DNA from 2 places in the Altererythrobacter sp. TH136 genome. Region 2 is predicted to be linked to the other one. Evidence: predicted binding sites of a transcription regulator. Region 2 holds the regulator's gene; the other holds the start of a gene.
What was found. Region 2 encodes LexA, which represses DNA repair genes until DNA is damaged. Its sites were predicted from a motif close to GTTCCNCNCTTGTTCT; they were not measured.

Region 1 (6,861 bases), 380 kb from region 2:
GCCGACGGCCAGATTCTCCGCGCCGATGGCCAGCATCAGCTTGGCCATTTCAGGCCTTGCGCCGAAGCTCTGCACCAGGTTGGTGAACCCGATCGCATCGGCGAACGCCTGCATCGTGATGCCTCCCCGGGCAAGGTCGGCGTAAAGCAGATTGGTGAGCGCGGCCAGCACCGCCCCCAGGGTCAACGTAGCCATGCGGCCGATGGCGGTGAGCAGCGTCCCGCCGATCGCGAGGCCGAGCACGATGGCCCCCACTCCGAAGAACTTGGAGGCGACCGCGACCTCGTCGTTCGAATACTTCAGCTCGCCCAGGTAAAACGGATAGGCGAAGGTGCCCCAGATCGCGTCGCAGATGCGGTACGTGAGCACCAGCGCGAGGATCAGCACCAGCGACCAGCCCAGCCGGCCGACGAATTCCACCAGCGGCAGCACCAGCGCACGATAGAGATGGTCGGCCACCACGGCTCCGCCGGTGGCGACCGGCACGTCTTCCTGCAACAGCAGGGCTGGATTGCGCTGCTTGCCCACCAGCCATCCCGCGATAAGGGCGGGCAGCACGATGGTGGCGATGACGATCAGCGGACCTGCGGTGGCCGTAAAGGCGGTGGGATCGGGCCGCTCGTCGGGCGCGGCGGTCATCGACATGACCATGAACACGATCACCGTCAGCAGCGCCGCGCCCCACAGCGCCCCGATCGCCAGCAGCGCCTGCATCCGCAGTTTGGGGGAAAGCTGTCCGGCGCGGCGCAGTACGAGCATCGCGTCCTGCTGCTCGGCGGTCGGCGCGACGACATCGGCGTCAGGCGCGAACAGCCCGACCACGCCGATCGCCAGCAGAATCCCGCCCATCAGCAGGTACGTCTGCGGCCAGCCGATCCGCGCCGCCAGGATCAGCGCCAGCGCGCCGCCCACCAGCGAAGACAGGCGGAAACCCATCTGGTAGACGGTCGAGAGGATATCGAGCGTCGCGTCTTCGTCGGCGATGTCGATGCGCCAGGCGTTGATCGCGATGTCCTGCGTCGCGCTGGCAAACGCGCCGATCGCGGCCAGCAGGCTGAACATGCCGAGCGAGCTGCCCGGATCGAGCGCGCTCATGATCACCAGCACCGCGCCCAGCACCAGTTGGGCCGGCACGATCCACTGCTTGCGCTTGCCCAGCTTGCGGAACAGCGGAATGTCGATCCGGTCCACCAACGGCGACCAGAGGAACTGGAAGGCGTAGGCCAGCCCGATCAGGCTGAACACGCCCATCGTTTCAAGGTCGACCTCGGCCTCGGTCAGCCAGGCGTAAAGGGTGCCCAGGAACAGCGCGAAGGGCAGCCCACTGGCAAACCCGAACAGCGCCATGAAACCGGTCTTGCGATTGCGCATCGCGCGCATCAGCGTGCGGAACCCCGGCTTCTTCGCTGCGGCTGCGGCCATTCCCTAGCGTCCTTCCCGAATACCCAATTCCGTGCGACATTTAGCGCTGGGACAGGAATAAGGAAGCTTCGCCATGAACGAGGCCATAATCGCGCCGGGGAAAAGACCGACTGCCGGGCAGCTTGCGCTGGCCGAAGCACTGGCACGCGGCGAGACGCGCCCCGCGGGGGGCATCACCACGGTGCCCGCCTCCGTCTACACCGATCCTGAGCATTTCGCGCGCGAGAAGGCCGCGCTGTTCGACCGTCTGCCGCAAGTGCTGATGCCCAGTGCGCTGATCCCCGATCCGGGAATGGCGGTACCGCACGATCTCACTGGCAAGCCGCTGCTGGTGACCCGCGACAAGTCGGGCGTCTGCCACGTGTTCCTGAACGTCTGCCGCCATCGCGGCACCCGGCTGGTAGAAGGCAACGAGGCGGAGTGTGCCGCGCGGCTGGTATGCCCGTATCACGCGTGGACGTACCGCCTCGACGGCGCGCTCCTCGCCCTGCCCCGCCCCGACAGCTTCCCCGGCCTCGACAAGGGTGACTTTCACCTCGTCGAATTGCCGAGCTGCGAGGCGGGCGGCCTGATCTGGTATTCGCCAGTCGAGGGGGCGGATTTCACCCTCGCCCGCACGCTGGGCGACGACATGGACGCCTTCGGTGCCGCCGATCATTTCCTGTTTCGCCGCAAGACGCACGAGGTGCGCGGCAACTGGAAGCTGATCATGGACGCGTTCCTGGAAAGCTATCACGTCACCCGGCTGCACGCGAAGACCATCGGCCCGTTCTTCAAGGACGGCGTGACCGCCGGCGATTCCATCGGCTGCCATGCCCGCAGCGCGGTCGGCCGGGTGGACGAGCTGGGCGACATCGACCTCACCGACATGGCCGCGCTGCGGCGGCGGGTGACGTTCGCCTATCAGCTGCTCCCGGCAACGGTCATCATCCCCAGTCCCGACTACATCAACGTGATGGCGTTGTGGCCGACTGCGCACGACCACACCCTGGTGGAAGACTTCATGCTGATCCCGGAGGAACCCCACAGCGACAAGGCGCGCGATCACTGGGAGCGCAGCTGGGCCCTCCTCGATGGCGGGGTGTTCGCATCCGAAGATTTCCGCGCAGCGGAGCTGGGCCAACAAGGTCTGTCTACCGGCGTGGTGCCGGAACTGACGCTCGGTACGCTCGAAGGGGGCATCCGCCGGTTTCATGACACGGTGAGCGAGGCGTTGCGCGCGGCGAACTGAGCGCCTAGTCGCGCGGACATGCCACAAAGCTCTGACCGACCCGACGGCGAACGCATCGCCAAGCTGCTCGCGCGCGCCGGAGTCGCCAGCCGGCGCGAAGTGGAGCGGATGATTGCGGAAGGCCGGGTGGCCATCGGCGGCAAGGTGCTCGATACCCCGGCGACGATCATCCCCAACCTGCAGGGCGTCACGGTCGACGGCAAGGCGGTGGAGCGAGCAGAACCGGCCCGCGTGTTCGCCTTTCACAAGCCATCCGGCCTGCTTACTGCCGAGCGCGATCCCAAGGGCCGCCCGACGATCTACACCGCGCTGCGCAACGCGCTGCCGCGCAACGCACCCCGGGTGATGCCGGTCGGCCGGCTGGACATGAACACCGAAGGGCTGCTGCTGCTGACCAACGACGGCGCGCTCAAGCGGTCGCTTGAACTGCCCGCCTCCAACGTGCCGCGCACTTACCGCGTGCGCGCGTTCGGCGACATCACGCAGAGCCGGCTCGACGACCTGATCGAGGGGATCGAGATCGAAGGCGTCCGCTATGGCAAGATCGAGGCCGACCTGGAGCGCGGCGCGGGGCGCAATCGCTGGATCGTGATGACGCTGACCGAAGGCAAGAACCGCGAGGTGCGCCGCGTGCTGGAGCATCTCGGCCTGCAGGTCAGCCGGTTGCTTCGCGTCGGGTATGGCCCCTTCAACCTGGGCGATCTGCCGCGCGGCGCGGTGGCGGAAATCCCGCAGGTCGAAGTGGAGCGGCTGCGCAAGAGCCTGAAGGCGTGAGGCCGAAGCGATGAGAATTGTCGCGGGCGAATGGCGCGGCCGCAAGCTGGTCGCCCCGAAGGGAGAAGCCACCCGGCCGACCGCCGACCGCACCCGCGAAACGTTGTTCAACATGCTCACCAGCAGGATCGGCCCTTTTGACGGGCTGACGGTCGCCGACCTGTTCGCGGGGTCCGGCGCGCTGGGGCTGGAGGCCTTGTCGCGCGGTGCACGATCATCGCTGTTTGTCGAGCAGGACCCTGCCGCAGTCGATGCGATCCGCGCCAACATCGCGGCGCTGGGTGCGAGGGAACGCAGCGAGGTGCGGCGCGGTTCGGTGATGGAGCTCGCCCCGGTGCAGGCGCCGTACGACCTTATGCTGCTCGACCCGCCATACGGCACCGGTGCCGCGGGCGTAGCGCTCGACCGGCTGGCGCGGCTCGGCTGGATCGGACCCGCCACCTGGATCGCGGCGGAGACCGGGGCAGACGAACAACTCACTGTGAAGGGTTTGGCGACGCAGGTCGAGCGCAAGGTAGGCAAAGCACGGCTCTGGCTCCTGCGCGCCGAAGGTTGATGCGCAAAGGGCACCTCCCGTCACGGAAGGTGCCCTTCTCTCGACCGACGATGGATCAGTTCTGCTTCTTCGGACCCGGTATCTCGCTGGCGGGTCGACCAGGCCAGCGGTTGAGCGGGCGGTTGCCGTAATTGAGCCCTGCTTCGCGCGGATTGATGCACTGATCCTGCACGGTGCCACGGCACGGGGGGTAGGTGCCGCTGTTAGTCGCGGCAGGCACGGTCTGCGTCACTTCCCCGCTCACGAAACGGGGGCCGCCAGTGCTCGCGCCCATGGCGGCGGTGGTAGCGGTCTGCGCGGTGGTCGACGCATTGGCCGACGGCGTGCCCGCCATCTGCCCCTCGATCGAGGTCCACGCAGCGGTGCGCTGCTCAGGCGTCATCGCATAGACGCGAGCGCGTTGATCGTCGGTCAGGGCCCACCAGCCGGTCTGCTGTGCCGGGGTCAGCGTCCAGAAATACGTCTGATAGGTGCTCGGCCACGCGGTGTAGGTCGTCTGCCGATCCGGCGGCCATGCGTCATAGGTGGACTGCTGGGTCGTGGTCATGGTGTAGACATTGCCGCTGGCGTCCACCGCCATGTCCTGTGCCACTGCAGGCATTGCAAAGACCAGCGCCGCAGCGCCGGCGAGCATCAACTTGTTCATCGGATCTCTCCTCAACATTTGTGAACTCGCTACGCTCACCGTCGGCACTCGGTTCCGCCCCGCCCCTTGCGCGGCACACCTATGTTCCCTAGCTGTTCGCAATCGATGGATGCCGATCCCGCCCTTCCCGCCGCGCCTGGCGCTGGCGAAGTTCCCGCCTATGCGCAGGGACTTAACGTCCCGCAGCAACAGGCGGTGCTGACCACGGAAGGACCGGTGCTGATGCTAGCCGGCGCGGGCACCGGCAAGACGGCTGCGCTCACCGCACGTTTGGCTCATCTCGTCGCAACCCGCCGCGCCTGGCCGAGCGAGATCCTTTGCGTCACCTTCACCAACAAGGCCGCGCGCGAGATGAGGGAGCGGGTCGGCCGCCATATCGGCGAGGCGGTTGAGGGGATGCCGTGGCTCGGCACCTTCCACTCGATCGGCGCCAAGATGCTGCGCCGCCATGCCGAGTTGGTCGGACTGCAGTCGAACTACACGATCATCGACACGGACGATCAGATCCGTCTGCTCAAGACGCTGATCACCGAAAACGGTCTCGACGAGAAGCGCTGGCCCGCACGCCAGCTTGCCGGCCTGATCGACCGGTGGAAGAACCGCGGTCTGAACCCGGCCGATCTGGATGCGGTCGAGAACGAAGCGTACGCCAACGGGCGCGGGCAGGAGTTCTATGGCCTGTATCAGGCGCGGCTGAAGGCGCTGAACGCATGCGATTTCGGCGACCTGCTGTTGCACATCCTCAACGTGTTCCGCAGCCACCGCGAGGTGCTCCAGCAATATCAGCAGCGCTTCAAGTACATCCTGGTGGACGAGTACCAGGACACCAACCAGGTCCAGTACCTGTGGCTCCGCCTGCTCGCGCAAGAGCGCAAGAACATCTGCGTGGTGGGGGACGACGACCAGTCAATCTATTCCTGGCGCGGCGCGGAAGTGGCCAACATCCTGAAGTTCGAGAAGGACTTCCCCGGGGCGGCGGTAATCAAGCTGGAGCAGAATTATCGCTCTACCCCGCACATCCTGGCCGCCGCATCCGGCCTGATCAACGCCAATAGCGACCGCCTGGGCAAGACGCTGTGGACCGAAATCCCTGCGGGCGAGAAGGTCCGCGTGATCGGCGTGTGGGACGGTCCCGAGGAAGCCCGCCGCATCGGCGAGGAGATCGAGCGGCTGGAGCGCGAGGGCGCAGGGCTCGACCAGGTCGCGATCCTGGTCCGTGCCCAGTACCAGACGCGCGAGTTCGAAGACCGGTTCATCCAGATCGGGATGAACTACCGCATCATCGGCGGTTTCCGCTTCTACGAGCGGGCGGAAATTCGCGATGCGCTCGCCTACCTGCGGGTGATCGCCAGTCCGGCCGATGATCTGGCGTTCGAACGGATCTACAACCAGCCCAAGCGTGGTCTGGGTGCGAAGACGCTTGAACTGATGCACCGCCACGCCCGGGCGACCGGCCTGCCGCTCGCCGCCGCGTCGCTCCAGTTGGCGGACTCGGACGAATTGCCCGCCCGTGCGCGCGGCACCATCGCGAACCTGATGGGGCAATTCCTCCGCTGGCGCGAGATGGCCGAGAGCATTCCGCCGGCCGAATTGATCCGCGCCGTGCTGGCCGACAGCGGTTACGACGCGATGCTGCAGGCGGAAAAGAGCGCCGAAGCAGCCGGTCGCGCCGAAAACCTGTCCGAGCTTGCCCGTGCGATGGAGGAGTACGACACGCTCGGCGATTTCCTCGAGCATGTGGCGCTGGTGATGGACAACGAACGCGCCGACGATGGGGAAAAGGTCACCATCATGACCATCCACGCGGCCAAGGGGCTGGAGTTCGACCACCTGTTCCTGCCTGGCTGGGAAGAGGGAGTGTTCCCCTCGCAGCGCGCGCTGGATGAAGGCGGGCTCGCCAGCCTCGAGGAAGAACGGCGCCTCGCCTATGTGGCGATCACCCGCGCGCGCCGTCGGTGCACGATCATCCACGCTGCCAACCGCCGCATCTACGGGCAGTGGACCAGTTCCATCCCGAGCCGCTTTGTCGGCGAACTGCCGGCCGACCAGATCACCGAGGAGACCACCCTCACCGGCGGAGCCTCACTCTGGCGCGCGCAAATGAGTGAGCACGACGATCCGTTCGCTCACGTCGCGCGGGCGCAGCCCGCTCGCACGCTGACCCGCGGCCCGGGTTGGCAGCGGGCGCTGACCACCGGCTACGACGCCACGCCGCACCGCGTCAGGGAGAAT
Region 2 (6,861 bases):
GCGGGCGATGATGCGATGCGCGATGCGGGGCTCACGCACCTGCTGTCGATCAGCGGTCTGCATGTCAGCGCCGTGATCGCGGGCACCTATTTCGTCGCCCTGCGGCTGCTTGCGCTGTGGTCCTGGTTGACATTGAGGGTGCGCCTGCCGCTGGTCGCGGCGGCTTGCGGGGCAGGGGCAGGGGTGGGGTACACCTTGCTCACCGGCGCCGAAGTGCCCACCGTGCGCAGTTGCGTCGGCGCGCTGCTGGTTCTTGGCGCTCTTGCACTCGGTCGGGAAGCGCTGTCGCTCCGGATGGTCGCCGCGGCGGCATTCGTGGTCATGCTGGCCTGGCCCGAGGCGGTGGTGAGCCCCGGCTTCCAGATGAGCTTCGCCGCGGTGATCGCGATCGTCGCCCTCCATGAAGCGGCTCCGGTGCGCGCTTTCCTTGCGCCGCGTGACGAAGGGGCGGTGGCGAGAACCGGGCGGCGCGCCGTCATGCTCCTTCTGACGGGCGTGGTGATCGAGGTCGCGCTGATGCCGATCGTGCTGTTCCATTTTCACCGAGCGGGGTTCTACGGCGCGCTCGCCAATGTCGTCGCAATTCCGTTGGTTACCTTTGTCACCATGCCGCTGATCGCGCTAGCCCTCGCGCTGGACCTGGTGGGAGCCGGCGCTCCGGTCTGGTTCCTGGTCGGCGGGTCACTCGATCTGATGCTGGCGCTCGCTCATTTCACCGCTAGCCAGCCAGGCGCGGTCAAGCTGATGCCCCAGATGGGGGCCGGGGTTTTCGCATTATTTGTCGGGGGTGGATTATGGTTAGCGCTTTGGCATGGCAGGCGGCGGTTGATTGGACTGGTGCCGGTGCTGGCCGCGACCATCTTTCTGCTTGGCGCTCAACCGCCCGATTTGCTGATCTCCAGTGATGGACGCAACGTTGGCATTGTCGGGGAGGGTGAGCGGCTGCTGGTTCTGCGCGAGGGACGCAGCGATTTCGCGCGCGACAACCTAATGGAGCTTGCCCGGGGTGGAAGCCGATCCGGTGCTGATCGAACGGTGGCCTAACGCCGCCTGCAGTCGAGACTTCTGCAGCCTGACGATCGAACGCGACGAGCGCACCTGGCACATCCTAATGGCACGGAGCCGTGCCCTAATCGAGGAGCGGTCGCTGGCCGCGGCTTGCGAACGGTCCGATATCGTCATCGCCGAACGCCGGCTGCCGAGAAGCTGCCGGCCCCGCTGGCTGAAGGCGGACCGCAATTTCCTGGATGCCCACGGCGGCCTGGCGATTTACCTCGCCGAGGCGCGCACCGTCACCGTGGGCGAAAGCGAAGGCGAGCACCCATGGTGGACCGCCAGCCGCCCAGAACCGCGCTTTTCCCGCTCAATGGTACCGGCGCAGGAGGCCCGCTAGCTTACCCTGCACCTTGACCTCGCCGGCCCGATACACCTGCGGCTCATACGCTCCGTTCGCGGGATCCAGCCGCACCATGCCGTTCTCACGGTGCAGGTACTTGAGGGTCGCTTCCTCGTCCCGCACCAGCGCCACCACGATTTCTCCGTCGCGTGCCACGTCAGTCTTGCGGACGAGCGCAAAATCACCGTCGAAGATGCCGGCTTCGATCATCGAGTCGCCAGACACCTCCAGCGCGTAATGTTCGCCCGGACCCAAAAGCGCGGCGGGCACGGGCAGGGTGCTTTGGCCTTCGAGCGCCTCGATCGGCACACCCGCCGCAATGCGCCCGTGCAAGGGCAACTCGACGACATCGTTGGCGATCTGGCGCTGGACAGGTGTAGGTCGGCGGAGGGGCACGACATTGTCGTGGGTGCTCTCCGACGACTTGGCGCGCGGCGCGGCGACTGAATCCTCGGCCTGGCGGATCACTTCGAGCGCGCGAGCGCGGTTGGGAAGCCGGCGGATGAACCCACGTTCCTCCAGCGCGGAGATGAGCCGGTGCACGCCCGACTTGCTCTTCAGATCGAGCGCTTCCTTCATCTCTTCGAACGACGGAGAGATTCCGCTGTCTTCAAGGCGGACGGTGATGAAGTGGAGAAGTTCGCGTTGCTTGGCAGTGAGCATGCCCGATCCTTTGCGAGACCGTTCCAATGCGGGAACGAACGCGGAACAATTAGGCAACTTACCCCGGCGCGTCAAGTCACGGCGTCAAACCACCGTCACGTCGCCAGTTTCCCGACTTGCCGCCGGTCTTTTCCAGCAGCCGAATATTCCCGATCATCATGCTTTTGTCGAGCGCCTTCGCCATGTCGTAGATGGTCAACAGGGCGACGCAACATGCTGTCATCGCTTCCATTTCTACGCCGGTGCGGCCGGTCAGCGCCACCTCAACCGTGGCCGAAATCGCCGCCTCCTCGAACGTGAAGTCGACGATCACGCTATCGAGCGCGAGCGGGTGGCACAGCGGGATAAGATCGGCGGTCTTCTTGGCCGCCATGATGCCAGCGATCCGCGCGGCGCCGAGCACGTCGCCCTTGGGCCCGCTGCCGTCACGAATGGCGGCGAGCGCAATTGCCGACATCGCGATCCGACCCGAGGCCACCGCCTGACGCACGGTTTCCGCCTTGCCACCGACGTCGACCATCCGTGCCTGACCGTGTTCATCGAGGTGCGTGAGATCGTTCATAGAGGAAAATCCAGAAGTGAAAGTGTCACACGTGTCACACTGTTCATGAGCGGAAAGTTTGCCCGCTCCGCTGTGGGCCAATTAGCTGCTGGGACCGGGTAGCGTAAGCAGCGAGATGTAGGACAGCGCTAATGTCCGCCGAGCAGTTCGCGCGTTGCAGCTTCCACGTCTGGCTGCCGCATCAGGCTTTCGCCAACCAGGAACGCGTGAACGCCAGCGCGCTCCAGCCGCTTACAATCGGCATGGCTGCTGATGCCGCTCTCGCCGACCAGCAGCGTACCTTCTGGTGCCAGCGGTGCGAGCCGCTTAGTCGTGGCAAGATCGGTGTTGAAGGTCTTGAGATCGCGATTGTTTATCCCGATCAGGCGCGAGCGTAGATTGGCGGCGCGCGCCAGTTCTGCTTCGTCATGAACCTCGATCAGCACGTCCATCCCACGCTCCAGCGCGGCCGCCTCGATCTCCGCCATCACGCCGTCTTCCAGCGCCGCGACGATGATCAGGATCGCATCCGCCCCGATCGCGCGAGCTTCTGCAACCTGCCAGGGATCGACCATGAAATCCTTGCGCAGCACCGGCAGTTCACAGGCCCTTCGCGCATCCGCCAGAAAATCCTCATGTCCCTGAAAGTAGGCGGCGTCGGTGAGCACCGACAGGCAGGCGGCCCCGCCGCGGGCGTACGCCACGGCATGTTCGGCAGGCCTGAAGTCCTGCCGGATCAGCCCCTTGGACGGCGAAGCTTTCTTGATCTCCGCGATAAGGGCAAAGCCCTCCTGCGCCTTGGCATCAAGTGCCGCCCGGAACCCTCGCGGAGGCGTCTGGTCGCGCGCTAGGCGATCGAGATCGCTCATCGTGGCCGCTCCGCGTCGGTCAGCCACCTCAATGCGCTTGGTCGCGCAGATCTCGTCAAGCTTGTTCATTGGGCGATCGCAATCCAGCGGGTGAGCAATTCTTCGGCACGGCCGGAATCGAGAGCGTCGGCCGCCTGTTCGGCGCCATCGGCATAGTCCGCGGCTTGCCCGGCGATCATCAGCGCGGCGCCGGCATTGAACAGCACCGCGTCCCGATAAGGACCAGGCGCACCCATCAGGAGCGCCTTGAGTGCTTTCGCGTTGTGTGCGGCATCTCCGCCGCGGATCGCCTCGATCGGCGCGGTGGGCAGGCCTGCGTCGGAGGCGCGAGCCCGGCGCATCTCCCAGTCGTGCCCCTGCACGTCGGCCACTTCGTTGCCGCCCGCGAGGCTCAATTCATCAAGTCCTTCGTCGCCGGACACGATCAGCGTGCGTTCGCTGCCAAGTCGCGCCTTGGCCTCGGCGTAGATGGGCACGTAAGCGGGGCGGGCGATGCCGATCAGCTGGCGCTTCACGCCCGCGGGATTGCACAACGGCCCCATGAGATTGAAGATCGTCCGCCGGCCAAGCCGTTGGCGAATGGGCTGAATGCGCCGCATCGCAGGGTGGTGGTTGGCTGCGAACAGGAACCCGATTCCCAGCTCCGCCAACGACTTCTCAGCCGTTCTTCCGGCGGCTTCCATGTCGAGGCCCAGCATCTCGAGAGTATCGGCAGCGCCGGCCTTGCTGCTAGCGGCCCGGTTGCCATGTTTGGCTACCGGCACGCCCGACGCTGCCACGACAAGGCTCACCGCAGTCGATACGTTCAGCGTGTGGTGCCCATCGCCGCCCGTGCCGCAGACGTCGATCGCGTCGGCGGGCGCGTCAACCGGGATGAGCCGTGCGCGCAGCGCGCGCGCCGCACCGGCAATCTCGTCAGCGGTTTCGCCGCGATCGGACAGATCGCACAGGAACCGCGCGATTTCTTCCTGGCTCGCTTCGCCATCGAGCAGCGCGCCAAACACCTCTTCAGCTTGCGCTTCGTTCAGGTGCGGCTCGGCCTCAGGAAGAGTTCTCATATCCGATCCTCCGGAGCGATCCCGCACACCCGCAGGAAGTTCGCCAGGAGTGCGTGGCCGTGCTCGGTAGCGATGCTTTCGGGATGGAACTGCACGCCGTGGATCGGCAGCTCTGCGTGGCGAAAGCCCATGACGTGGGTATCATCGGACGTGGCGTTGACCGGCAGGGTCGGCGGAATACCCTCTACGACCAGGCTGTGATACCGGGTGGCGAGGAAGGGCGAGGGCAGGCCTGCGAACACCCCGCTGCCGTCATGGCTGACCGGCGATGTCTTGCCATGCATCAGACCGCCGCGCACCACGCGTCCTCCAAAGTGCTGGCCGATCGCCTGATGCCCCAGACAAACGCCGAGCAAGGGCATGGCGGCATCCGCGCAGGCCGCCACGAGATCGAGGCTGATCCCCGCCTCGTTCGGCGTGCACGGTCCCGGAGAGATCAGGAACCCTTCCGCCCCGGACGCGATCGCTTCCGAAGCGGTCAGCGCATCGTTGCGCTCCACCCGCACTTCGGCACCCAGTTCCATCAGGTAGTGGACAAGGTTGAAGGTGAAGCTGTCGTAGTTGTCGATGACCAGAATCATGTCGGCGACGCACCGGCAAAGCGATCGGTGGCGCGCACCAGGCCATCGGTAATGCCGGGCTCGGTAAACAGGTGGCTGGCGTCCGGCACGATCTGCAGATCGACCTCGGGCCAGGCCTGCTTGAGCGCCCAGGCTGCCGCCGGCGGCGTGCAGCAGTCGTGGCGTCCCTGGACGATCACGCCGGGGATGCTGCGCAGCTTGTTCGCACCCGCCAGCAGTTGCCCGCTTTCCAGCCAGCACTTGTGGCGGAAATAATGCGTTTCGATCCGAGCTGTGGCGACGGCATTTTCGCCGCCTGCCATGCGGTCGATCGTGTCTTCTTCAGGAAGCAGGGTTACAGTGACGCCTTCCCACCGGTTCCATGCGTTAGCCGCGGCCTTGCGCACCTCGGGGTCTGCATCGTCCAGCAGCGCGATGTACGTTTCCAGCAGATCGTCCCCATGCGCCGCGGCGTGAGCGACGAAACGGTCCCATTCTTCGGGGTAGAGTTCGCTTGCGCCGTATTTGTAGAGCCAGTCGAGCTCGTTCTGCTCGCACAGGAATATTCCGCGCAGGATGATCTCGCTTACCCGCTCCGGGTGGGTCTGCGAATAAGCCAGCGAGAGCGTGGAGCCCCAGCTACCCCCAAACACCTGCCATTGCTCGTGTCCGAACATCGCGCGCAGCGCCTCGATATCGGCGACGAGATCCCAGGTGGTGTTGTGCTCCAGGCTGGCGAACGGCTTGGAACGACCGCAGCCGCGCTGGTCGAACAGCAGGACGTCGTACCGTTCCGGGTCCCACTGACGGCGGTGACCGGGGCTGCAGCCGGCACCGGGCCCGCCGTGGAGCATGACCGCCGGCTTGGCGCCGGGGGTGCCGACCCGCTCCCAGTAAAGCGAATGGCCGTTGCCGACGTCCAGCATGCCGGTCTCGTACGGTTCAATGGGCGGATAGAGCGTGCGACGTTCCTGATCCGTGACACTCACTGACTCGTCTCCTCAACCACGATCATCGGCCCGATCGGCGCACGAGCGTCCATGCGACCGGTCGCCGGATCCCACAATGCGGACACCGAACCATCGAGATAGAGCGCGTTCGGCGTCTTCAAGACGTCGCGGTAGAACCGCGCGAGCTTGCCGAAGCTGACCGCGCTGTCGCTGATGACGAAATGCGCGCGTCCAGCAGCATCGATGCCAACCCCGTTGCGGATCGTGCGGCTGGGGCCATCGTCGGTAATTTCAGGATGAAGCTTGCCGTCTACCAGCAGCATGGGGCCGCTCTGGGTGCCGAACTGGGGGCGGTCACCGACCTGCGCATAGAACGCATCGGCGGTCATCACGCGCCACTTGCCAGCGGTGCCGAAGAACACGCCGTTCGGCTTCATGTGGAAGTTGCCCGCGCCGTCGTTGCGGTTCAATTCCTGCCCGCGCTCCCCTTCGCGAACGTAGTAGCCGACCGGCTTGCCGGCATCATCGAACATGCCCGCGTTCACCGCGAAGGCGGGGGCGGGGGCATCGGCCGCGCGCGCGGCGGCGTAGGCCTTGAAGCTGCGGTAAGGCGGGTTGCCCAGCATGGTGGTGATGCGGTGCCTGGCCGGGTCGGCGACACAGTGGGTGAACTGCGCGTCCTCGAACGTGACGGTTTGGCACGCGCCTGTAGTGACGGGCGTGGGGATCGGCGCGGGCATGGCCGCCTTGCCCGGATTCTCGAGATCGACGCGGGTCACCGGCTCACCGCCCGCTTGCGGGTTGCACGCCCCGAGCAGGCTCAC

Region 1: a site for LexA is predicted at 4,713-4,728, ahead of C0V74_RS03960 (UvrD-helicase domain-containing protein). Genes of this name have one in related genera too.

What each region holds. Positions count from the first base shown of each region.
Region 1 is NZ_CP041409.1:792,827-799,687, forward strand. It holds gene C0V74_RS03935 (MFS transporter) at 1-1,422, opposite strand, end outside; gene C0V74_RS03940 (aromatic ring-hydroxylating dioxygenase subunit alpha) at 1,496-2,653, shown strand; gene C0V74_RS03945 (pseudouridine synthase) at 2,672-3,427, shown strand; gene rsmD (16S rRNA (guanine(966)-N(2))-methyltransferase RsmD) at 3,438-3,983, shown strand; gene C0V74_RS03955 (hypothetical protein) at 4,039-4,629, opposite strand; gene C0V74_RS03960 (UvrD-helicase domain-containing protein) at 4,735-6,861, shown strand, end outside.
Region 2 is NZ_CP041409.1:407,898-414,758, reverse strand. It holds gene C0V74_RS02070 (ComEC/Rec2 family competence protein) at 1-1,044, shown strand, start outside; gene C0V74_RS13090 (hypothetical protein) at 1,007-1,393, shown strand; gene lexA (transcriptional repressor LexA) at 1,364-2,059, opposite strand; gene moaC (cyclic pyranopterin monophosphate synthase MoaC) at 2,136-2,621, opposite strand; gene trpC (indole-3-glycerol phosphate synthase TrpC) at 2,750-3,538, opposite strand; gene trpD (anthranilate phosphoribosyltransferase) at 3,535-4,527, opposite strand; gene C0V74_RS02045 (aminodeoxychorismate/anthranilate synthase component II) at 4,524-5,108, opposite strand; gene pip (prolyl aminopeptidase) at 5,105-6,076, opposite strand; gene C0V74_RS02035 (phosphodiester glycosidase family protein) at 6,073-6,861, opposite strand, start outside.